Regions from separate parts of the Neobacillus sp. DZ-9 genome, predicted to be linked through region 3. Evidence: riboswitches for the same ligand, from Rfam matches in the RefSeq annotation. Region 3 holds a riboswitch; each other region holds the start of a gene.
What was found. A riboswitch is a leader RNA that binds a small molecule or an ion and turns the genes downstream of it on or off. The one in region 3 is predicted to bind thiamine pyrophosphate.

Region 1: it holds a riboswitch for thiamine pyrophosphate, as region 3 does, so the genes downstream of both, tenI (thiazole tautomerase TenI) here and thiC (phosphomethylpyrimidine synthase ThiC) in region 3, are expected to answer to the same signal.
Region 2: it holds a riboswitch for thiamine pyrophosphate, as region 3 does, so the genes downstream of both, thiM (hydroxyethylthiazole kinase) here and thiC (phosphomethylpyrimidine synthase ThiC) in region 3, are expected to answer to the same signal.
Region 4: it holds a riboswitch for thiamine pyrophosphate, as region 3 does, so the genes downstream of both, thiT (energy-coupled thiamine transporter ThiT) here and thiC (phosphomethylpyrimidine synthase ThiC) in region 3, are expected to answer to the same signal.

Annotation. Positions count from the first base shown of each region.
Region 1 is NZ_JCAIOL010000006.1:211,805-217,525, forward strand. Features, by position in the region: gene thiS (sulfur carrier protein ThiS) at 1-86, opposite strand, end outside; gene thiO (glycine oxidase ThiO) at 98-1,228, opposite strand; gene tenI (thiazole tautomerase TenI) at 1,230-1,883, opposite strand; TPP riboswitch at 1,966-2,074, opposite strand; gene AC59HZ_RS18570 (DUF4145 domain-containing protein) at 2,201-2,890, opposite strand; gene phaC (class III poly(R)-hydroxyalkanoic acid synthase subunit PhaC) at 3,145-4,233, opposite strand; gene phbB (acetoacetyl-CoA reductase) at 4,310-5,053, opposite strand; gene AC59HZ_RS18585 (hypothetical protein) at 5,091-5,486, opposite strand.
Region 2 is NZ_JCAIOL010000003.1:204,954-210,674, reverse strand. Features, by position in the region: gene AC59HZ_RS09495 (YheC/YheD family endospore coat-associated protein) at 1-60, opposite strand, end outside; gene AC59HZ_RS09490 (YciI family protein) at 254-547, opposite strand; gene AC59HZ_RS09485 (TatD family hydrolase) at 1,165-1,938, shown strand; gene AC59HZ_RS09480 (glutaredoxin family protein) at 1,954-2,199, shown strand; TPP riboswitch at 2,326-2,435, shown strand; gene thiM (hydroxyethylthiazole kinase) at 2,516-3,322, shown strand; gene thiD (bifunctional hydroxymethylpyrimidine kinase/phosphomethylpyrimidine kinase) at 3,337-4,146, shown strand; gene thiE (thiamine phosphate synthase) at 4,143-4,781, shown strand; gene thiW (energy coupling factor transporter S component ThiW) at 4,778-5,287, shown strand; gene AC59HZ_RS09455 (acetylornithine deacetylase) at 5,284-5,721, shown strand, end outside.
Region 3 is NZ_JCAIOL010000005.1:324,331-330,051, forward strand. Features, by position in the region: gene AC59HZ_RS16515 (MFS transporter) at 1-35, shown strand, start outside; gene AC59HZ_RS16520 (DUF475 domain-containing protein) at 186-911, shown strand; gene AC59HZ_RS16525 (hypothetical protein) at 976-1,722, opposite strand; gene AC59HZ_RS16530 (MFS transporter) at 1,842-2,843, shown strand; gene AC59HZ_RS16535 (transposase) at 2,793-2,957, opposite strand; gene AC59HZ_RS16540 (small acid-soluble spore protein H) at 3,033-3,212, opposite strand; TPP riboswitch at 3,378-3,491, shown strand; gene thiC (phosphomethylpyrimidine synthase ThiC) at 3,668-5,425, shown strand; gene AC59HZ_RS16550 (helix-turn-helix domain-containing protein) at 5,624-5,721, opposite strand, start outside.
Region 4 is NZ_JCAIOL010000002.1:118,438-124,158, forward strand. Features, by position in the region: gene AC59HZ_RS04915 (GNAT family N-acetyltransferase) at 1-329, opposite strand, end outside; gene AC59HZ_RS04920 (histidine kinase N-terminal domain-containing protein) at 436-1,596, opposite strand; TPP riboswitch at 1,795-1,901, shown strand; gene thiT (energy-coupled thiamine transporter ThiT) at 1,975-2,559, shown strand; gene AC59HZ_RS04930 (helix-turn-helix transcriptional regulator) at 2,711-3,166, shown strand; gene AC59HZ_RS04935 (transglycosylase domain-containing protein) at 3,228-5,222, shown strand; gene sigY (RNA polymerase sigma factor SigY) at 5,361-5,721, shown strand, end outside.

The DNA of each region.
Region 1 (5,721 bases), on a different contig from region 3:
TGGATTTCATACTGTTTGAGAACATCTGAAACAAACAAGACATGCTCTGGCAATTGGACCAACTCGCCATTCAATAATACCTTCATGTTTACCCTCCCTAACCCACTGTTACTTTATGTCTTTCTAATTGAAATGCTGAGAGAAGACTTTCATCTAGCAATCTGCCTGCCAATAGATCAGCTACTAGTTTCCCTGTAATCGGACTTAATAAAATCCCATTTCGAAAATGCCCTGAGGCAACAAACAGTCCTTTCCAGTTGGGATGCTCACCAAGGTAAGGAAGTCCATCGGCTGTTTGCGGCCTAATTCCCGACCACACCCGCTCCCACGCTGCCTCCTTGATCTGAGGAACTAGTTGAGAGGCTCTTTCTATTAATGTAGTAATTCCTTCTGGCGTTATCTTGTTATCAAAGGTATGTTCAATCATGGTCGCGCCAATATAAATTTCCCCATTTCGTTTTGGGACCAGATAACAGCGTTTATCGGAAAAAATCGTCGTGTTGATGATCGGTTTATCCGTTCTTATCGAAAAGCATTCACCTTTAACAGGGTAAACACTAATATCCAGCCCAGATTCACGCATTAATTTCGCCGCCCAAGCCCCAGTTGCTACGACCACTTGCTCGCTATGTATGATGCCTTTGGTGGTTTTAACCCCTTTAACCTGTCCATTTTCAAAAATAAACGAAAGGACCTCCGTGTTTTCACGTATTTCCGCACCAAAATAGACAGCCGCTTTGGCAAACGCTTCGGTTAACTTTGCTGGCTGCACATGCCCATCGTTAGGGAGATACATCGCTCCGACTACATTTGGCGAAAGTGACGGTTCCATTTCTTGTAATTCCTTTGCATCCAGCCATTTAATCGTTGGATCCCATTTCCTTTGAAAGGCGACCTGTTTTTTTACTTCGTTTGCTATTTCTTCGGTTTCAGCAATTTTAAGCATCCCTTTATTCACATACTCAATATCGATTCCTGAATATTCATATAACTCACTTGTAATGGCAGAAAACATCGCCTGACTTTTTAAAGCCAACTGGAATAAAGGACCGTCTTGTTCAATCTCCGCTTGTGCTGCCAGCATTCCGGCTGCCGCACTTGACGCTTGGCAAGCCAATTGATCTTTCTCAATGATGATTGCTTTTCTTCCCATTTTTGATAATTGATAGGCAATGGAGGCCCCGTTAATTCCCCCGCCAATTATGGCAACATCAAATGAATTTTCCACTTTAACCCTCCTCTAATGCATGAATGTAAGTTTTTACAGAGGATAATGGATCGGGCGCTTCTAAAACTCCTGACATGACTGCAATCCCATTTGCTCCTGCCTGAAGTACCTGCCCCGTATTTTCGGGTGTTATGCCGCCAATGGCAATAACTGGAATGTCCAGTTGGGATATCCTAGATAATTCCTCTAGTCCTTTGGGTCTCATTCCTGGCTTTGATTGAGAAGGGAAAACATGACCGTATAGGAGGTAATCAGCACCCTTCTCTTTTGCTTTTTCTCCTTCCTCGTAGGAGTGAATAGAACTCCCTAACATAAGTTGGGGAAAATTTTCTTTTACAAGGTCTGCATCTAAGCTATGAAAGGCTAATTGAACTCCCCTAACCCTTTTTACGAAGGCAACATCGACCCGATCGTTAATAATGATCTTAGATAGGGGTATGTTTTTCTTTGTTAAAAGTTCAACTGCTTGAAAAAGGTCCCTAGCTGATCTTTGTTTCTCTCGTAAGTGAATCGCGGTTACATATGGGTGAATATCCATTACAATTTCACATAATTGCTCGATCGGCATTTTTCCATTGGAGATGATATGGAACTCATTCCCATAAAAACTAGTGATAATACATCTCCCCCCTTTGAGAAGATTCCGCTTATCTATGAAATAAAGTGAAAAACAAAAAACCACTTCCAAATGTTTAAGGAAGTGGTCGAAAATTTGAATAGAAACGATGATTCTTCAAATATCCAGTTTTCCACTTCCCTACGCTGGTATTACCCAGATCAGGTTCATAGAGTCCCGAAGTAACACTTCAATCTCAGCCCTTTAAAAAGGCACCTCTAGCGGAATTGCTTAAAATATTAATTTGTAATGTTAACCTTTAAAGATAATATTAACACTTCAGTTAGAAAAGTTAAATAACTTTTTTATACTAGGGAACCTTCATTTAACTTCTATTTAGTTTACTATGCTTTCTGCTAATTAAATTTCTTTGCTATCTTATTATTGGTAACTTCGATTTTCCCCGGCAAAACAAAAAGATACTCAATCAAGCTTTCTAATAAGTCCATTATTAATGATGTTGTCTCGTAATCCATTTCGGTTTCCAATTCAAGCATCCGATGAAGTGAACCATCAGTTGCCAATAAATGGCTAAGAGATTGAATAGGCTTTGCCAAATCCACATGATTCGGCAGGATTTCAAGCTGTTGAGACAAAGGCTGAGCCTTACTTTTATCCCCGAGAAAATGCTTTAGGATACTTTCAATCACACGTTTTGACATAACAGCAGTAGCTGAATTTTCTCTAGCTTCATAAACATTTATTGCTGAACGGTAGGCCCTGATCAGATCCTTGGGTATATTGGGTAGACTTTCTATTTGATTTACCGGATGTTTGGAAGCTTGAAGGTCATAAATAAAAGTATCAGCATTTTCGCCTTGTTCATCTATAACTTCCTTAGTCATAATGACGAATACTGCTGATTTTTTACATAATGGACAACTACTCTCAGTTACCATGCCATTCTTACTGCTCTGGTAGTTTGCATTAAGCATAAATTCAGTGGTTTTTCTGCATTCCGGGCATTCGTACTGAATATTCTTTGGTATCTTTAGATTCCCATACTTTATGTAAGAAATGACGGAGCCTGGATTTATCCTTCTCATTCGTTATACCTCCCGAATTTCATTTATGCCTATTACCAGTGTGTCTCCTTTTACTACATCACCAATTAGATTTCATTCCTATAGTTTTTTCATCCTTTAGGATTTCCATTCCAAGAACTAATTAAATAATTCCTTTCATATATGTTTTTCTCCTGGATTCATTTTTCAAAAATGAATCAGATAATATAAAAAGTGAGTGCATAAAAACACTCACCTAGAGAAAAAAATAATTGTACTTATTAATAGTTAAATAATTAGTTAGAACGTTCACCAAGCCAGTCACCAATAGTTGGGTAAGTTATTTTTGTTGCTTGGCTGCCAAATGTAATGGACGTATGACCAACAGGTAAATTTTCAAACTGTTTATCTTTACTAGAAATAGCGTCCATCAAGGCTTCTACCATATGCGGCTGGGCAATTAGATCAGATTGGCCTGCCAAGTTTAGTACATTAGCAGTGATATTGTTCAGATGGACTTTACGACCGCGGACAACCAGGTCCCCTTTAATCAGTTTGTTTTTTTGATAAAAATCTCTTATCCACTGGCGATATGCTTCACCTGGAAATGGAATTCCATCGTTTAACCATTTTTGCAGTAGTTTAAAGTTTTTTACAAATTTCTCGTTATCAGCACGATCGACAAGACTTACAAATGGTCCAAAGAAGTTTCCCATTGGTTTAATCAATTTGTTTCCAAAGTCAATCATTTCAGGAGGAATCACACCTAGAGTATCTACTACTTTATCAATATTAAAATATTTTTCATTCAGCATTGCCCCGTAAGAGCCTGAATTCTCAAAATCAAAAGGACTTGTCATAAAAATTAGATTACGAATCGGCAATTCAGGGTAAAGTGCTGCAAATATAGACGTCATCGTACCGCCCATGCAATACCCAAGGATGGACAATTCGTCTGCCTTTGATGTTTTTAAGACTTTTTTAACCGCTCTTGGTATATAGTCAACAATAAAATCATCAAGTTTCATATTTCGATCTTCGTAGCCTGGGGTCCCCCATTCAAGGAGATAGACATCAAACCCATTATTAACTAAATATTCAACTAGACTTCCACCCTCAGTTAAATCCAATACATATGGTTTATTTATTAGTGCATAAATCAAGAGTAATGGTATTTTATGCTTTTTCGGTTTTTCGGAAAGATAACGATATAGTTTCGTTTTATTTTTAGTCCAAACCACTTCTTTCGGAGTAGGCCCTACTTCTGGTTCAGCGTCAATGGTTAACACTTGGGTTGCCTTGATGACACGTTTTATTTGCTGTCCGTACTCTTGAGGGAATAAATCCAAAAGCATTTCCCATTCTTTTTCGGCATTTACACTCATGTTGTACACTCCTTCCTTAGTTTAGTTATTTTTTTTTGCTATGTACTAAGCCATCCAACAACCACCTACATATCTATTACATGTAAAGTCCGCCATTAATATTAAGCTGCTGACCAGTAATATAGTCACCATCTTTACATAAAAAGGCAACACCGCGTGCTACTTCTTCCGGTTTTCCTAACCGTTTTTGTGGTACCTTTTCCACAATTCCAGCAAGCACTTTTTCAGGAATTGCTTGAACCATTTCGGTTCCGATAAATCCTGGGCAGATCGCATTAACTGTTACATTCGTTTTCGCTAGTTCGAGAGCTAGTGATTTTGTGTAGCCAATAAGGCCGGCTTTTGCTGCAGCATAGTTGGTCTGGCCAAAACCTCCAGCTTGCCCTATTATCGAGGAAATGTTGATGATGCGGCCTGCATCTGATTCAAGAAGGTACGGGAGGGAAGCAGATGTTGTGTTGTAAACACTATTTAAATTAACATCAATTACCCTTCTCCAATCCTCTGAACTTAGTTTTTTGAATGTGCTATCCCTCGTAATACCTGCATTGTTAATTAAAATATCTAATCGTCCAAAATGATCGATTGTTTGTTGTACGAGATAGGCTGCTTCCTCACAATTTGAAACATCCGCACGAACTGCATATGCTTCGCCACCGATTTCGTATATATCCGCGACCATTTTTTCAGCCAACTCTTCACGAGTCACATAATTAAGAACGACTTTCACACCATTTTTTGCCAGTTCCTTGGAAATTGCTGAACCAATTCCTCTGCTCCCACCTGTCACAATAGCTACTTTTCCCTTTAAATCTGTCATTATTTCTCACCCCAAATATTATTTTTTTGTATTTGAATTATTCTGTGGCTTTTAATAAAGAAATAATTTGATTAAGTTTTTTATCCAAGTTCTTCATTTCACGTTTTAAATCCGTTAATTCGTGTTGAAACGATACCAGATTTTCGTTGTTTTCCAGTTTCTCTTCGAGTAATTCTTCTAAACTATCAACTTTTGCATCGACATTAACAATCTGTGAGGACACGTTCGAAAGGTCCTTTCGAGATGGCACATTAACAAGTTCTAAATACTTTTCTGTTGTTTCATCCATCAATTTTTTAAATTGTAGATTCATGTCCAAAATTTGCCCTATACCCTGGGAAGGAAAAGACTCCATAATTTTTTCATCATAAAAATTACTGGTTTGATTATAAAGATCCTTCCAAACTTCAAATAAGTTAAAATCTCTGCTCATTTTTTTCCTCCTTGCAATTTTTCCGACGTTTTTATCGTACTATCATCCTTGAAACATTTAAAGAACAAACATTAAAAACATTCAAAAAATATTATTGCATTTTACGACATTTTTCTACCTTCTATGTAAATTACACCTATAGGATTTTTTTAAATATCCCGCAAAGTCAATAAAGGCAATGGTTTCACAGGTAGATTCTTCTTTCGATATATTTTCCTCTGTTCTAATTTTGTTA
Region 2 (5,721 bases), on a different contig from region 3:
GTGCAGTCTTACTACCCCTTCACTATCCTGATCCCGCCTTAAGCGAAAAAAACTTTCCATTGTTTACCCCCTAACATAAATGTGGATAAGTTATTGTATGATTACTTTATTAATATTGTTTTGATTTGAATAAAAAATGGGGGGACAAAGGGTTAAATTGGTCTAATGTTTATGAAAGTTAAAGATAAAATCACTGCCTTATCACAAAAAAGCAGGTGTCGAATGACGCCCGCAATGTGATGATGACATATTTTTATTTCCCTTGGATGAGAGAAACTCTATATTTATGTAATTCTGAACTCATAACTCCGTTTGAAACAGCAGGGTCATTATTCATTACTGTCTCCGCATTTTCCCATGATTCTGATTTAAACACGCAAATTCCAAACGCTCCATCTAAACAAGGTCCTGCCAAAATTAATTTTTCTTCGGCTAACAGTTGTTTAAGATACTCGAAATGATCTGCCATGACTTTTGCCTCTTCATTTGTCATTGATTCAATAAAATCTGAGCGATTCGGCCTAATAAGATAGACAAACTCTTCCAAATAAATTTCCCCTTTGTTTTTTGCAAAAATATTTAAACAGATTTAATTTTATTTTTCATTTTTCTATTTTTGGTTATTCGCCTAATGACATAAATTCCAGCGATTAATGCAAGTAAATTTAAAGAATCACCAAAATTGATAGTAAGACTAAAATGATTGTTAACCCTTACATCAGTCTTATTATTGTTATTCGTACTAGAATGCGATTTCGACTCCTTCAACTCATTTCCCACCAGCACCACCCCCATACTATTAATATATTATATTTCTTTATACAAATCATTCCAATTATTTATCATGGTGTCAGGCACCATAGAAAGACAACCCCCCCTTGAATGTCCACCTCAAGTGGACATTCAAGGGGGGGTTGTCTGTTTTTTGAGAACAAGTGCGAAAAAAGTCGAAAAAATGAAGAGCTTAAATTATTTCCTGTTTTCATGTTTTTTTAGGATAAGGAATGGTAAAATGGCTTTATTATAGGCTCTAATGAAAATTAACTGTCGAGGAAATATTCTTTTATTCCTTGGGAAAGCGCAAGAACAGACATTTCTCGAATTTATTTGTCGTATGAAAGCGCTTTAATTGTTGATGTTAAGGGGATGTGTTAGTTGTTTAAAATGATTGATACCCATATTCATCTTGACCAATACAATGATGATGAAATGAAGCATATAATTAATAGTTCTCCTCTGATAGATAGAATGATCTCTGTTTCATTTGATCTTGATTCGTGTACCAGAAACCTTGAATTAAGCCGAAGATATCAAAAAGTGAAGGCTGCTTTTGGTTTCCACCCTGAGCAAACCTTGCCTAGTAAAGAGTACATAAGTGAATTACTAAAGTGGATAGATCAGCACCGTGGTGACATGATTGCTATCGGAGAGGTTGGACTTCCTTATTATTTAAGGCAACAGAATAAGGTTTCTGCAGACCAATATGAACAATACCATAATATACTGGAGAATTTTATCCAAAGTGCGGTCATATGGGATAAACCAATTGTCCTTCATGCGGTCCATGAGGATGCACCGATTGTTTGTGACCTTTTGGAAAAGTACTCTATTAAAAAGGCACATTTTCACTGGTTTAAGGGAGATCTGAAAACCATAATGAGAATGATAGAGAATGGTTATTTTATTTCTATTACTCCTGATATTATTTATAAAGAAAAAATTAGGAACTTAGTTCAAATGTATCCCTTGGACCAGATGATGATTGAAACAGATGGTCCATGGCCGTTTGAAGGTCCTTTTTCAGGGAAAATAACCCATCCGAATATGATGATTGAAACAATACGGGAAATTTCAAAAATAAAAAAATTGTCATTGGAAGAAGTTTCTGATACATTATGGCGAAACACCATATCATTTTATGGGCTAGAGAATCGATAAAAGAAGGGGAAAACAATGATGAGCAAGCAAGTGATAGTCTATACGACAAACGACTGCATTGAATGTACAATGGTTAAAAAAGTACTCACAGAAGAAGGGATCCCTTTTGAAAGCAGGAACGTTTCGGGAAACCCTGAATATCAAAGGGAAGTGGAAGGGTACGGATTTTTAGGGGTGCCAGTAACAGTAGTTGGTAATCGGGTAGTTAAAGGATTTACAAATGAATTAAAGGAGCTAATAGAGCTGGCGAAAAAAGAATAAAACCATTTAGCAAATTATATTTATCATAATAATATTATGTAAACTTGATTGAATAATTTTTTTAAGTAATTAAATCTTTACTTATAAGTTTAATAGGAGTATTATTGATTTAAATTTAATACGTTAAGTATCTACTAGGGGTGCCCATAATGCGGGCTGAGAGAAAACTGCAACGTTTTTAACCCTTTGGACCTGATCTGGATAATACCAGCGTAGGAAAGTAGTCGAGAATTGTCATTGCGCTTACTTGCTTATAAACCAGGTCCATATATGGATCTGGTTTTTTTATTTTAAAAAAAGAAAAGAGGAAAATCTAATGGAAAAAAACAGTTTGTATGAAACATTACAAAAAGTAAGAGAAGTGAATCCGCTTGTACATAATATCACAAATGTAGTTGTAACGAATTTTACAGCAAATGGGTTATTGGCACTTGGCGCATCACCGGTTATGGCTTATGCGGAGGAAGAAGTTGCCGATATGGCCAAAATCGCAAGTGCGCTCGTTTTAAATATTGGTACCTTAAACTCTCAAAACGTCAATTCTATGATTCTTGCAGGAAAATCTGCGAATCAACACAATGTCCCGGTCATTTTTGACCCAGTTGGTGCCGGAGCAACAAGCTATCGGACAGAAACAGCCCAAAGAATCATGAAGGAAGTCAAAGTCGCAATCATTAGAGGCAATGCGGCAGAAATCGCAAATGTCGTTGGTGAAAAGTGGGAAATCAAGGGCGTTGACGCTGGTAATACCGAGGGAAATGTGATTGATCTTGCGATTACAGCTGCCCAGAAAATGAATTGCTTAGTTGTCATAACTGGAAAAGAAGATATCGTCAGCGATGGCAAAACTACATATGCCATTACTAATGGTCATCCAATCTTAACAAAAGTGACCGGAACAGGATGCTTATTGACCTCTGTAATCGGTGCTTTTGCAGGTGTCGAAAAAGATCTAATAAAGGCTTCCGTTGCTGCGTTAACTTTTTATGGAATTGCAGCAGAAAAGGCAGCACAAAAAACAATTGAACAAGGACCAGGCAGTTTCCAAATCGAATTTTTAAACCAATTGTCAATTGTTTCAACTGATGATATCAAGGAGCACAGCGCAATCAGACTGGTTTAAGGGAGGTAAATAAAATGATAAAAGCATTAACGATTGCAGGATCGGATAGCGGCGGCGGAGCGGGTATCCAGGCAGATCTTAAAACTTTTCAGGAATTGCAGGTTTTTGGGATGTCAGCATTGACCGCAGTTACCGCGCAAAATACACTCGGTGTTCACGGAGTGTATCCGATGTCAGTAGAAGCCGTAGTAAAACAAATGCAAGCAATTGGTGATGATATGGGAACGGATGCCGTGAAAACCGGAATGCTGTTTAATGCAGAGATTATCGAGGCCGTTGCTGAAAATATAAGAAAATATAAATGGGAAAATCTTGTGGTGGACCCCGTCATGATTGCTAAGGGCGGCGCTTCCTTACTGCTGTCAGAAGCCATTGTTGCCATGAAAACATATTTATTGCCACTTGCAAAGGTCATTACACCGAACATACCGGAAGCAGAGGTTCTTACTGGCATGTCGATTCAAACGGCCAAAGATAAGGAGGAAGCTGCTAAGAGATTATTAGAATTTGGCGTTCAAAACGTTATCATCAAAGGCGGCCATGATGAGGATGAATCTCTATCCATCGATTTATTGTTTGACGGGACAGAATTCTACACTTTTTCCAAGGATCGAATTCAAACGAAAAACACTCACGGAACTGGATGTACTTTTTCAGCAGCGATCACGGCTGAACTTGCAAAAGGCAAGTCTTTATATGAGGCAGTCGCATTAGCCAAGGATTTTATTCATGATGCGATCCAATTAGATTTGGAGATTGGCAAAGGCCATGGTCCAACCAACCATTGGGGATATCGAGTAAGGAATGAGGGCTTAATCTTATGAAAAACTTACGAGACTACCTAAAAGTCTATTTTATCATGGGCAGCCCCAACTGCCTGAAGGACCCGGCAGAGGTTTTAAAAGAAGCCATCGCTGGTGGTATTACCCTGTTTCAATTTCGTGAAAAAGGAGAAGTCGCTTTAACCGGAGAGGATAAATTTACTCTCGCCAGAGAACTACAGAGCATTTGCAGAGAGCATCACATCCCGTTCATCGTCAATGACGATATCGAGCTAGCACTCTCGATTGATGCAGACGGTGTCCATATCGGCCAAGAGGATGAGTCTGTGAAAACGGTTAGAAAAAAAATTGGCGATAAACTCCTCGGTGTGTCTGTCCATTCCACAGAGGAAGCGATGACTGCGATAAGAGAAGGCGCAGATTATTTCGGTATTGGTCCCGTTTTTTCGACTAAAACAAAAGCGGATGCCAAGCCGTCCCGAGGTACAGAACTTATAGAGACACTTAGAAAGAATGGATACCAAACCCCTATTGTCGGCATTGGCGGAATTACGGCGGAAAATGCCCGATCTGTGGTGGAGGCCGGGGCAGATGGTGTTTCCGTTATTACGGCAATCAGTCATGCAAAGTCACCTTTAGAAGCTGCCAAGAAATTAAAAGGTGCGGTGATAGGATGAAAAGAACCCATAAACTTACATTAACGGCAATGATGATTGCGATAGGGACGATTTCTAGTAGTTTAGTATCGATTCCGATTGGATTTACCAAGGTCTTTCCTGTTCAGCACTTTTTAAATGTATTATCGGCAGTATTATTAGGACCTTATTACGCAGTGGCCCAGGCTTTTTGTGTATCCCTATTAAGAAACTTAATGGGAACCGGATCCGTATTTGCTTTCCCTGGCAGCATGGTCGGGGCATTGCTGGCATCCTTATTATTTTGGAAAACTAGAAAAATATATCTTGCTTTTATAGGAGAGGTCATTGGAACAGGCATCTTGGGTGCGCTCCTTTCCTATCCAATCGCAACCCTGATTCTTGGACAAAAAGCGACCTTATTTGGATTTATTCCGTTATTTATTTTTAGCTCCTTTGCAGGTGCATTGATTGGATTTGTAATTCTTACTATTTTTTCAAAAAATAAAGTTGTGAATTTGGCAGATTCCAAGGCTGTGAACAAATGAGAAAAGAATTGCTGGAACGGATATCGAATGAAGTGGAAGCAAGAAATGAGGAATTGCTGGAACTGTTAACGAAGCTTATTGCCTTTCCGACTGTAAGCCCTCCTGCCCGAAATACCACGGAGGTACAGGACTTCATTAAAGACTATTTGCAAGACTTGGGATTTACAACGGAAAAATGGGACGTCTACCCCAATGACCCGAATGTGGTTGGCATTTTACACGGTGAATCTTCTGGCCAGTTTAATAGCCTAATTGTGAATGGCCATGTCGATGTGGCCGAGGTTGGGGATGATAAAGAGTGGAATTCAGCGCCATTTGAAACCATAACCAAGGATGGCTATATATACGGCCGTGGCGTTGCCGATATGAAAGGCGGAATCGCTGCCTCACTTGTGGCTATTAAACTTTTAAAAGAACTAGGCATTCCGCTGCAA
Region 3 (5,721 bases):
GCAGCCTGAAAAGAAAGGCTGTATCAAGTAAATAGTACATTGTTTATCCAAAAAAACCCCTGGGTCCAATTTGAGGACCCGGGGATTTTTTTTGGTTCATATAATCAATGGGTGTACATACATTTAAAATAATAAGTCCATATTTTTTTGTAACTAAACTAGACATAAAGGAGAAGGACAAGCAGATGGGTTTCTTACATGAAATATTTAATAGTTATGATACCTTTTTATCACTAGACGCATTAAGATCAGTCTTTTCTAATCCAGCAAGCTGGGGGATTATCGGAACACTAATCATTTTGGAGGGGCTGCTTTCTGCCGATAACGCCTTAGTCTTAGCCGTTATGGTGAAGCATCTTCCAAAACATCAGCGAAAGAAAGCCCTATTCTATGGAATCTTTGGTGCTTATTTTTTTCGTGTTATCGCGATAGGGTTAGGGGTTTCCTTAATCAATATTGCTTGGATCAAAATTGTCTGCGGTCATTATCTCCTTTGGATGGTTTTTCAAAATTTTATTAAGAAAAATGAAGAAGAAGGCGAAATCCAAGGCAAAAGAATGGGCTTTTGGAGAACTGTGATAACCGTTGAGCTTATGGACATTGCCTTTAGCTTTGACAGCATAATTGCGGCATTCGGCGTCTCGAATCAAGTTTGGGTACTACTATTAGGCGGGATGTTAGGAATTTTAATGATGCGCGGTGTCGCTCAATTATTCCTAACCTTAATTGAAAAAGTCCCGGAATTGGAAACGACAGCCTTTATTTTAATAGCCATCATTGCCATTAAAATGATGGCTGCAGCCTTCGGATTTCATCTCGATGAATTAATTTTCTTTAGTATTTTAATAGCTGTATTCATGGGAACCTTTATCGTTCATTTTTTCCGTGGCAATTCAGAAAGAACGATCTAATTTCAAAAATGGAGCAGGGTGGCTAGTACCCTGCTTATATTTGTTAATTTATTGGTAATAGTTGTTACTCCTTCTTAGTGACTTTTCGTAAATACTTCTCCATTGAGGACAGTAATTCAGATAAAGATACATCATCATCTTCATTATTCGCTCTTTCCATAATAACCTCGTCTGTTAAAGGTTCCTCTTGAATATACTGTACACGTTGACGTGATTTCTTCCTATCGGAATCTGATTTTGATGATTGTCTTTCGGCTTCTTTATCAGAGCGAGATACGCTTTGTTTCTCTGATTTGGAGGATCGGGAAACCTCTTGTTTGTTTGATTGCTTCGATTGCTTCGATTGATTTGAAGCCTGGTTATTCGATTGTTCATTTTGGGCATTTTCAATTTTAAGGCCATAGCTAATATTTTGGATATGGAACATCGAAAGGCGGACAATTTCCTCTTTGTTAATTAAAGACACGTAATCTGGATGGATATCACTTAAAACACCTTCAATCTTCTCCGGGCCTCCGCGATTAATACTGACCCATTGAAATTTCAATGATTCCATTAAGCTATAGAAATTATCTGCTTGTTTATATTGAATATCATTTGGGACCACGATGTTAAATTCCATTTGGCCCTTCATGTTATCGGTAAAGCTCTTTATATGTTGAGTATTATAATAGACGAGTCCGTCGTCTTCCGTGAATAGGGCTAGATGATCTTCACTGGCATCCATTAACTTCCCAATTCTGGATTCAGAGCCGCCCCGATTGACCTTTATGACTTTCCCAATAAAGTATTTCATTATGTCTTTATGCATAATAAGTTTTCCCCCTGTAAATTTAATGAATTATATTAACACTGCATCTATATGTGTCACGGGATGACGTTGTCCTAATAAATTAGCCTTTTTTTTTAAGATTAAGAGAAAATAGGCAAATGATAGAGTATGATACAAGGCCAGAACCCAGAGGGATGAGCAGTGTGTGTGCTTGTATCCTATTTATTTTAGCTGTGATCGCATTTATGGGGCAGTTAAACATGAGCGTCCTTTTTATGATCATGTTTGTTATGGGCATGATGGATAGTTTCTTTCCGCCAGCCTATTCAGCTGTAAGAGCAAAGGTTTTTACAGAGGATATTCGTAACGCCGCCAATTCTTTAACTCAAGTCAGTATGCAGGTGTTAAGAATATCAGGTCCGATTATAGGAGGATTGATTTTAGCTTCCTTATCTTCAGGTTGGGGAATTGGGATTGATGCCCTTACTTACATTATTTCATTGATCTTTTTATTTAGCCTTCGAACGTTATCCTTTCAAAAAACAAAAGAAATACAGAGGGAGAAAAATTCAATCAAACAGGATTTTTTGGAAGGGATTGTGGTCCTTAAAGAAAAGCCCTGGTTATGGATTACGATTCTAGCATTCTCCTTAATAAATATTTTTTCAGGCGGCATCATTAGGGTGTTAATACCATGGCTTGTGAATATTTATTATGAGTTTGAACCAGTTGTATTTGGGCTTGTTCTTTCTTCGTCCGGGGCAGGGGCTATTTTGTGCGGAATCATTTTTGGTTTAAGAAAAGAATGGAAAAAAAGAGGCTTGCTTGCTTATGGGGGCGTTGCATTAAGTGGAGCAGCATTGTTAATGATGCCATTTATCTCGAGTGTTCCGGTATTAATGTTGTGTATGTTTATGGAAGGTGCCGGAATTATGTTATTTGGATTGATTTGGGAAACGAGTCTTCAAGAACTTGTCCCAGAAGAAAAATTTGGAAGAGTTGAACGCTTAGATATGTTAGGTTCATTTGCTCTTTTACCTATAGGATATCTGATAACTGGCTGGTTAGCAGAAGGAGTGGGAGAAATTTTCACATTTATTCTTAGGGCATCAGCACCACCCTCCAGCAGCGTTTTCTTCCATGCAGCTATCATAGGTTAAAATCGGGGTACTGTCTTTCATTCCATGCTTCTTTGCCAATTGTTTATAGCTCAATTTTCCCTCTTGATATTCTTTTACAAGTTTTAATTTAAATTGTTCACTATATTTAGCCATAAAAATACACCCCAAAAGTTAAATTTCTCTCTAACTTTTGGGGTGCAGTACAACGGTTTACTGCTTTTCGTTTCATCATTGTTCTACTAGGTTTGTAACAGAAACACTTTGTTTATTGTTTGGTTCCTCCAGTGGATGAATGGTTGCTTTTCCGCTTTGTTGATCTACATGCTCAATATAAATACGAGTACCGTTATAGGTCACGTTTTCCATTTGTGGTGAATTACATATTTCCTGTGCGCGTTGTGCGTCCATCATGCGTAACCTCCTTTCGTTTTTTACTACAAGAGTATTTGTAATAATCTAAGGGTTTATTCATATGAATGGAATAATTTATTGGTTGAGTAATGTAAAAAGCTTTATTAATAGTTAAAATTATGTTATTTATTATATGTAAGTTATATAACAATATATTGTTGTTTGCTCTACTAGGGGGGTCCGATAGCTCGGACTGAGAGAAGGATGCATAAAATCTTTTGACCCTTTGAACCTGATCTGGATCATACCAGCGTAGGGAAGTAGTTTTGAAGGTGTCATTTTCGTTTTTCTATTATGCGCCGCTACTTTTTGACGATTAATCAGGTTCTGTTTGCCAACAGAGCCTTTTTTTATTGTCATCTATTTATATGTCTGTCTATGGACTTAACATGTAATGGACTATGCTGTAACTTCTAGATTGCAAAATCTATCATTTTTAGGAGGAAGTTACAATGCAAAAGGGAGTAAACGTAAACATCGAATTACAATCACCATTTACAGGAAGCAGAAAAGTTTATCTTGAAGGATCAAGACCTGACATTAAAGTCCCGATGAGAGAAATTCAGTTGGCACGAACGGTTACAACTTATGGTGAAGAAGAAAATGCACCTGTTCGAGTTTATGATACTAGTGGGCCATATACAGACCCGAACCATCAAATTGATATCAGGAAAGGGCTTCAGGCACTTCACAAAAAATGGATTTATGAACGTAATGATGTTGAAAACTATGCAGGAAGAGAAATAATGCCAATAGATAATGGCTTCCGTGATGCAGACGAGCGAGCCAATCTTGAATGGTTTCCTAACATAAACAAATCACCTTTGCGTGCCAAAAAAGGCCATAATGTTACCCAAATGCATTATGCGAAAAAAGGGATCATCACTCCTGAGATGGAATTTATCGCGATTCGTGAAAATGTAGAGCCTGCATTTGTCAGGGATGAAGTTGCCCGCGGGAGAGCGATTATTCCAGCTAATATCAACCACCCTGAAAGTGAACCGATGATTATTGGACGAAATTTCCATGTGAAAATCAATGCCAATATTGGAAATTCTGCTGTTTCTTCCTCAATTGAAGAAGAGGTTGAAAAAATGACGTGGGCTGCTCGATGGGGAGCTGATACAATCATGGATTTATCTACTGGAAAAAATATACATACAACAAGAGAGTGGATTATCCGCAATACCCCAATCCCAGTGGGAACGGTGCCGATTTATCAAGCCCTTGAAAAGGTGAATGGAATTGCTGAAAATCTAACCTGGGAAGTTTATCGCGATACGTTGATTGAACAAGCAGAACAAGGGGTCGATTATTTTACGATTCATGCTGGTGTGTTGTTACGTTTTATCCCTTTGACAGCGAAACGGACGACAGGAATTGTATCCCGTGGAGGTTCGATTATGGCGCAGTGGTGTCTGGCCCATCATCAGGAAAATTTTCTTTACACCCATTTTGAAGAAATTTGTGAAATTTTAAAGCAGTATGATATTTCGGTTTCATTGGGAGATGGACTTCGCCCTGGCAGCATTGCCGATGCCAATGATGAAGCGCAATTTGCAGAGCTTGAAGCTTTAGGGGAATTGACGGAAATTGCCTGGAAGCATGATGTCCAGGTCATGATTGAAGGCCCTGGACATGTTCCAATGCATTTGATTAAGGAGAATGTGGAAAAGCAAATGGAAATTTGTAAAGAAGCTCCTTTTTATACTCTTGGGCCCTTAACAACCGATATTGCACCTGGATACGACCATATTACTTCTGCCATTGGCGCCGCGATGATTGGCTGGTTTGGAACGGCCATGCTTTGCTATGTAACACCAAAGGAACATCTTGGCTTACCCAATAAGAATGATGTTCGTGATGGCGTTATTGCTTATAAAATTGCAGCCCATGCTGCTGATCTGGCCAAAGGTCATCCAGGTGCGCAATTGAGAGACAATGCCTTATCGAAAGCCCGTTTCGAATTCAGATGGGAGGACCAATTCAACCTTTCATTGGATCCTGAACGTGCAAGAGAATACCATGATGAAACGCTCCCTGCTGAAGGGGCCAAAACAGCTCATTTTTGTTCCATGTGTGGTCCAAAGTTCTGTTCGATGAAAATTTCCCATGATATTCGAGGTATGGCAAAGAAAGATGAAAGGAATGAAGGTATGAAGAAAAAAGCGGAGGAGTTTCTCATCAATGGGTCAAAAATATACCGATAATACTTCTTCCTATGAAGTAAAAAATTTATTAGAGGAAATTGATGATTTATACCAAAAAATTCATTTTTTAAAAAGTAGAATAGACTCCATTCAATGCCGATGTAGGCATATTTTTTGGGAAACCCCTGGAATGAGAAAATGTCAGAAGTGTGGGTTCGCTGAAAGCACCTATTATTAATGGTGTAAGAAACAAAAGGCTCAACATTTACATGTTGGGCCTTTTTCTAATTTTAATTCTCTTTTTGAACGTATAAAGGCGATAAAGTCGATTTTTTCGTCTGCCGTTAATGGTTCCC
Region 4 (5,721 bases), on a different contig from region 3:
GTCATAACCCCATGACCTTCCGCATTTTTTGCAAGATAATAGCCAATGCTGGTCATGCTATTATGCCAATCTATTTGGTGTAAGCCAATCGAGCCGACTAGTTCTCCTTTATAAAGAATCCCGACATTAAATCCGGTACTTTCCGCGAATTGATTAAGCCAAACAGGAATAATCGTCTCGAATTGATAGGGAGAGGTCATGCTGTCCACCCAGGGCAGCCACTTCCGTAAATGATTACGATTGTTCTCAACTAGTTGAAAAAGCTTTGAGGCATGGTGCCTCTCGAACAATTGAAGCTCAATTTCATTATCAACTTTTAATGTAAACATTGAACTTTTCTCCTGCTTAAATTTTTTCCTATATCCTATGCAAGATAGAGGGAAGTCGGAAGAAATTTCCTAGATAAAAAAAATCCCGCCTTTTTATTAAGTGGGATTAGTTTCTATCATATATTAAATGTTCGGTTTCCAAATTTAATGCAATCGGTAAATGTATGGAGAAGGTGGTTTTATTCGGTGTAGAATTACAGGTTAATTTCCCCTTGTGTTTTTCAATAATTTCTTTACAAACGAATAGACCTAGACCAGTACCAAGTTTTTTCGTCGTAAAGAACGGTTCAAAAATTGTTTTTTGCAATTCAGTTGGAATTGCAGGACCATTATTTGAAATGGTAATAATAATGTGTTTGTTGTCTTCTAAAGTACTGTTAATTCCTATTGTTGGATGGGGATTCGCATGATGATTTAAAACATCAATTGCATTAAATATAATATTGATAAAAACCTGTCTAATTTCATCAGCATAACCGTGCAGCGTTATTTCCTCACACAACTCTTTGATTATTTTCACTTTGCCATCAAGTATGCTAGGGTAGAGAAAGTTCAAAACTTCGTCTATCAATTTATTTAGTTTAAAGTAATCCTTTTCCTTCCCAATCAATTCTTTCTTGGATAATAACAGAAACTGAGAGATTCTAAAATTTAACTGATCTAATTCACTTGAAATAATATCAAGATATCTCATATTCGGAAAATCAGCTTTAAGCAATTGGATAAATCCTTGAACAGATGTGAGCGGGTTTCTAAATTCATGAATAAAGCTGGATGTCATTTGCCCCAAAAGGGTTAGCCGATCCTGATGGGTTGAGTCGATGAACATAGTCTTTTCCTCTATGATTTTGTTTTTTGCTTCTGTATAATTGGAAACTGCATAGTATAAAAACTTGTCAAAACAGAAATTAATCCGATTGATCGATTCTTGCATTTCCCCCCATGATATCCCTGTTTTGCTTAAATAACTGTACATAATCGTTCTGCCAAGATTTACATTATAAACAAAATCCCCAATGTTAATATTGGCAATTACTCTTTCTTCCGATATTTCTTTTGCAATCTTTTCGATTACTAATAAAAGCTCCTCTTCGGTCAACTTATGCATATTTAAGATAACATGAAAAAGTGCTTTGGCATTTTCGCTTATTTTTTCTATATATGGGTCTTCTTTAGAAATAATATATGAATTCTCCCAATCAAGAAGCAATTGATCTTTATGTTTATCAAAGAAAGCAATTAAATCTGTTTGATCATTTTTAAACATATTGTCCCTCCCGAAACACATTACGCCTTACCATATAATTCGCTGATAATGACAAAAAACCCTCTTAAAAACATGTTAAAATTATTTTCTTAATATTTACATAGTCAATTTGTCACGAAAATCTCCTCTTGAAAATAGTTGGAATTTACCCTTGTATTCGATTTGAAATAGTAGTATATTCATAAAGAATTAATTGTATAGTTCCACAGGGGGAGCTGCAAATGGCGGCTGAGAGTGAACGGTTGAGTTCTGACCCTATGAACCTGTTAGTTAACACTAGCGTAGGGATGTGGTTTGCCAGATAGATTAGCAATGCAGACAATCCTTATGTCTTGCATTGCTTTTTTTTTGTTTACCAAAATGGAGGGAGAAATTAAAATGACTAAAAGAAGTAATACTTTATTTATTACCGAGGTTGCTGTTTTTACTGCACTCGCGTATTTATTGGATTATGTAGGAAATATTCTATCGTTTAAAATCTGGCCGCAAGGAGGCTCGGTTTCAATCGCAATGGTGCCGATTTTTCTAATGGCCTTCCGCTGGGGAGTTAAAGGCGGTCTTTTAACCGGATTTTTATTAGGATTATTACAGTTCATTCTTGGCTTTGCGCAAGTATTTACAATTATTCAAGGAATTATTGATTACTTTATAGCTTTTACAGTGGTAGGCTTTGCGGGCATTTTTGCACGTCAAATAAGCAAAATGCTTAATGAAGGGAAAAAAGGTAAATGGATTAGCTATGTATTATTTGGTGCTTTCATTGGAAGCTTGCTTCGTTATCTATGCCATTTCGTTTCAGGGTTCGTTTTCTTTGGAGAGTATGCTCCAAAGGGCCAGCCGGTTATGATTTATTCCCTGCTTTATAATGGGACATATATGCTTCCAAGTTTTGTAATCAGTGCCATCATTGTCATTCTTGTTATTGGAGCAATGCCAAAGAGAATGCTAGTACATGCAAAATAAGTTTTAACAAAAGAAAAGCCTTGCTGTTTATAATATTTAGTTCATTAAACTGTTATCAAAGAATTGATAGCAGTTTTTTTATGATAAAATTTGAATGATTCCAGGAACTTGTGTAAAATTACACCATAAGCAATTGAAGGAAGGGCTTAACATGACCAGAGATGAAATCATATTGAAAGTGTCTGAAAAGCTTCGCTTGATTCGGACTGAAGCAGGCTATACCCAGGATAGAATGGCTGAAATCATTGGTGTATCAAAGAAAACACTTGTTCAAATTGAAAAAGGAAGAGTCCTTGCTAACTGGTCAACAGTCGTTGCTATTTGTGCTCTTTTCCGGGAAACGGAAACAGTACAATTTTTATTTGGTAATGAGCCACTAGAGGTATTGGAAACGGTAGCTCGAGAAGGAATTGATTACCGCAAAACGAAAACATTGGGCGGCCGGATCTGGTGGAGAGCACTATCCAAGAAAAGCGGATTTATTCTCCAACAAAATATCCTCAGTAAACATTTTAGGATACTGGACGAAGGCAATTATCGGATTTTTAGCAGCTTTGATGAGAAGCTATCGAAACAGCGTTTTAAAGAGTTGACGAAAAGTGAATAATATCTAAACATAAGATAGGGTTCTCCTGTCTTTTTTTTTCTCTTCGAAATAGGAGGCAGCTATGAAAAATTTGAAAAAATGGCATGGAGTCCAAATCGTGGTATTAATCGGATTAGTAATTATTTTAGGCTTCTTTGGCGCAATTTATTTTTTTTCCAAGAATGCCAATATATCTGAACTTAAAAATGAACTACCCCAGCCAACGGTTTTTTATGATGTAAACGGGAAAATAGCGAGCAAGGTTTCGGCGAATAAAAATGAAGGGGTTCCAATTAAGGAAATCCCTGAATCAATGAAGAATGCCGTAATTGCCATCGAGGATCATCGATTTTATCAACATGGAGGTGTTGATTTAATTGGTACCTCAAGGGCGCTTTTCCGTGACCTGAAGGCAGGAGGGATGGTAGAAGGCGGCAGCACCATCACACAGCAATTGACGAAAAATACTATCCTAACATCCGAAAAAACGCTTAAAAGAAAAATGGAAGAGATCTTTTTAGCATTGGCGGTTGAGCGGGAATATTCGAAACAAGAAATTTTACAAATGTATTTAAACCAAATTTATTTTGGGAATGGGGCATATGGAATTAAGCAAGCGGCAGGAAAATATTTTGCCAAAGAGGTAAAGGCGCTTTCGATTAGTGAATCCGCTCTGCTTGCCGGTTTAATTAAGGCTCCGTCTGCCCTAAATCCATATGACCATATGCAAAAAGCAGTTAACAGGCGAAATCTTGTACTACTTCAAATGAAAAATCAAGGCTATATTACAAATGAACAATATGAAAAAGCCAAACAAGAAAAAGTGGTTTTAGATGATAAGGGCGGTGATCCGTTCCGCGGTAAATTCCCTTATTATGTCGATCAGGTATTAGACGAAGCAATTCATCAGTATGGGTTATCGCAAGATGATCTGCTTACTGGTGGCTATCAAATTTATACAGAGCTTGACCCCAATATGCAATCGGTAATGGAATCAGCCTATCAAAATAACAGTTTATTTCCAAGAGGAAAAGACCGTCTAGTTCAAAGCGGTGGGGTATTAGTAGACCCCAAAACAGGCGGAGTCAGAGCCCTTGCAGGAGGAAGGGGAGAACACACTTTTAGAGGCTACAACCGGGCGTCCCAATTAAAAGCACAGCCCGGTTCCTCATTTAAGCCATTAGCTGTCTATACCCCAGCGCTAGAAGAGGGTTGGAAAATCACGGATATGCTAATAGATGAACCGATGAAATTTAGAAATTATCAGCCTAGTAATTACGATCATCAATATATGGGAGAAGTCCCGATGTATGACGCGGTTAAGGAATCAAAAAATGTATCAGCGGTATGGCTTTTAAATGAAATCGGAATTGAAAAGGGGCTGGATTCAGTTAAACGATTCGGTATTTCCCTGGATAAAGCGGACCGGAATTTATCGGTTGCCCTTGGTGGCTTGCATAAAGGAGTCTCTCCCCTAAACATGGCAGAAGCTTTTTCTGTATTTCCGAATAATGGTGTCAAAGTGAAGGCGCATGTGATCAAAAAAATCAATGATGCAAATGGCAATGTGGTTGCTGAATGGAAACTCAAAAAGGAGAGAGTCACGACGAAAGCAGTGACGGATGATATGACAACAATGCTGCTCGGCGTTGTGGAAGAAGGTACAGGAAAAGCCGCCCAAATCCCTGGCCGCGAAACGGCAGGAAAAACAGGCTCCACCCAAGTACCGATCAAAGGAATTAATGGTCTGAAAGACCAGTGGTTTGTCGGTTATACACCACAGCTCGTGGGTGCTATCTGGGTCGGTTATGATAAAACAGATGTGGAACATTATATCACTCCCACCAGTAAAACAGGTTCTGCTGTTATATTTCGTGAAGTAATGTCGGCAGCATTAAAAAATAAACCAAAAATAAAATTTAATGTGACGCATATTTCCGCTTTGGAAGAAAAAAATCGATTTAATTTTCAAGAGGAATTTAATAATGAAATTCAAAAGTGGGAAGATAAATGGAACAAGCAAATAGACAAGTGGGAAAAGAAAGGAAAAAATAAGGGACATGGAAAAGGTGATTAAGGGCACGGAGCAATCCGTGTTTTTTTTTCCAATGTTTAATTATAAAATGAATTTAGAATGAACGAAAGTTAGTTTTGTTCGTCAAAAATAAAGAGAGAAAAAACAAGGAATATGGGGGAAGGAGAGGGTTAGTGCTAAATGGATGCATTAATAAAAAATGCTAAAAATGGGGATCATCTTGCGTTTGCCATGTTATTTAAAGAACATTATCCATTCCTTGTAAAATATTTAATGAAAATTACAATGAATCCCGATACAGCTGAAGAATTAGCTCAAGAGACAATGGCAAAATGTATTCAAAAGATTCACCTATATAATGGACAAAGCAAATTTTCTACATGGCTTGTTTCTATTGCGACAAATACATATATTGATCAGTGCCGAAAGAAAAAAAGAGAAAAGAACTGGCAGGGACAAGAGGAAATTTACCGAAAGCTGAAGTGGCATTTTGAAAGCAGAAATGAAGACTGGAACGACGCTCTGGAGGCACTCAGTAGAC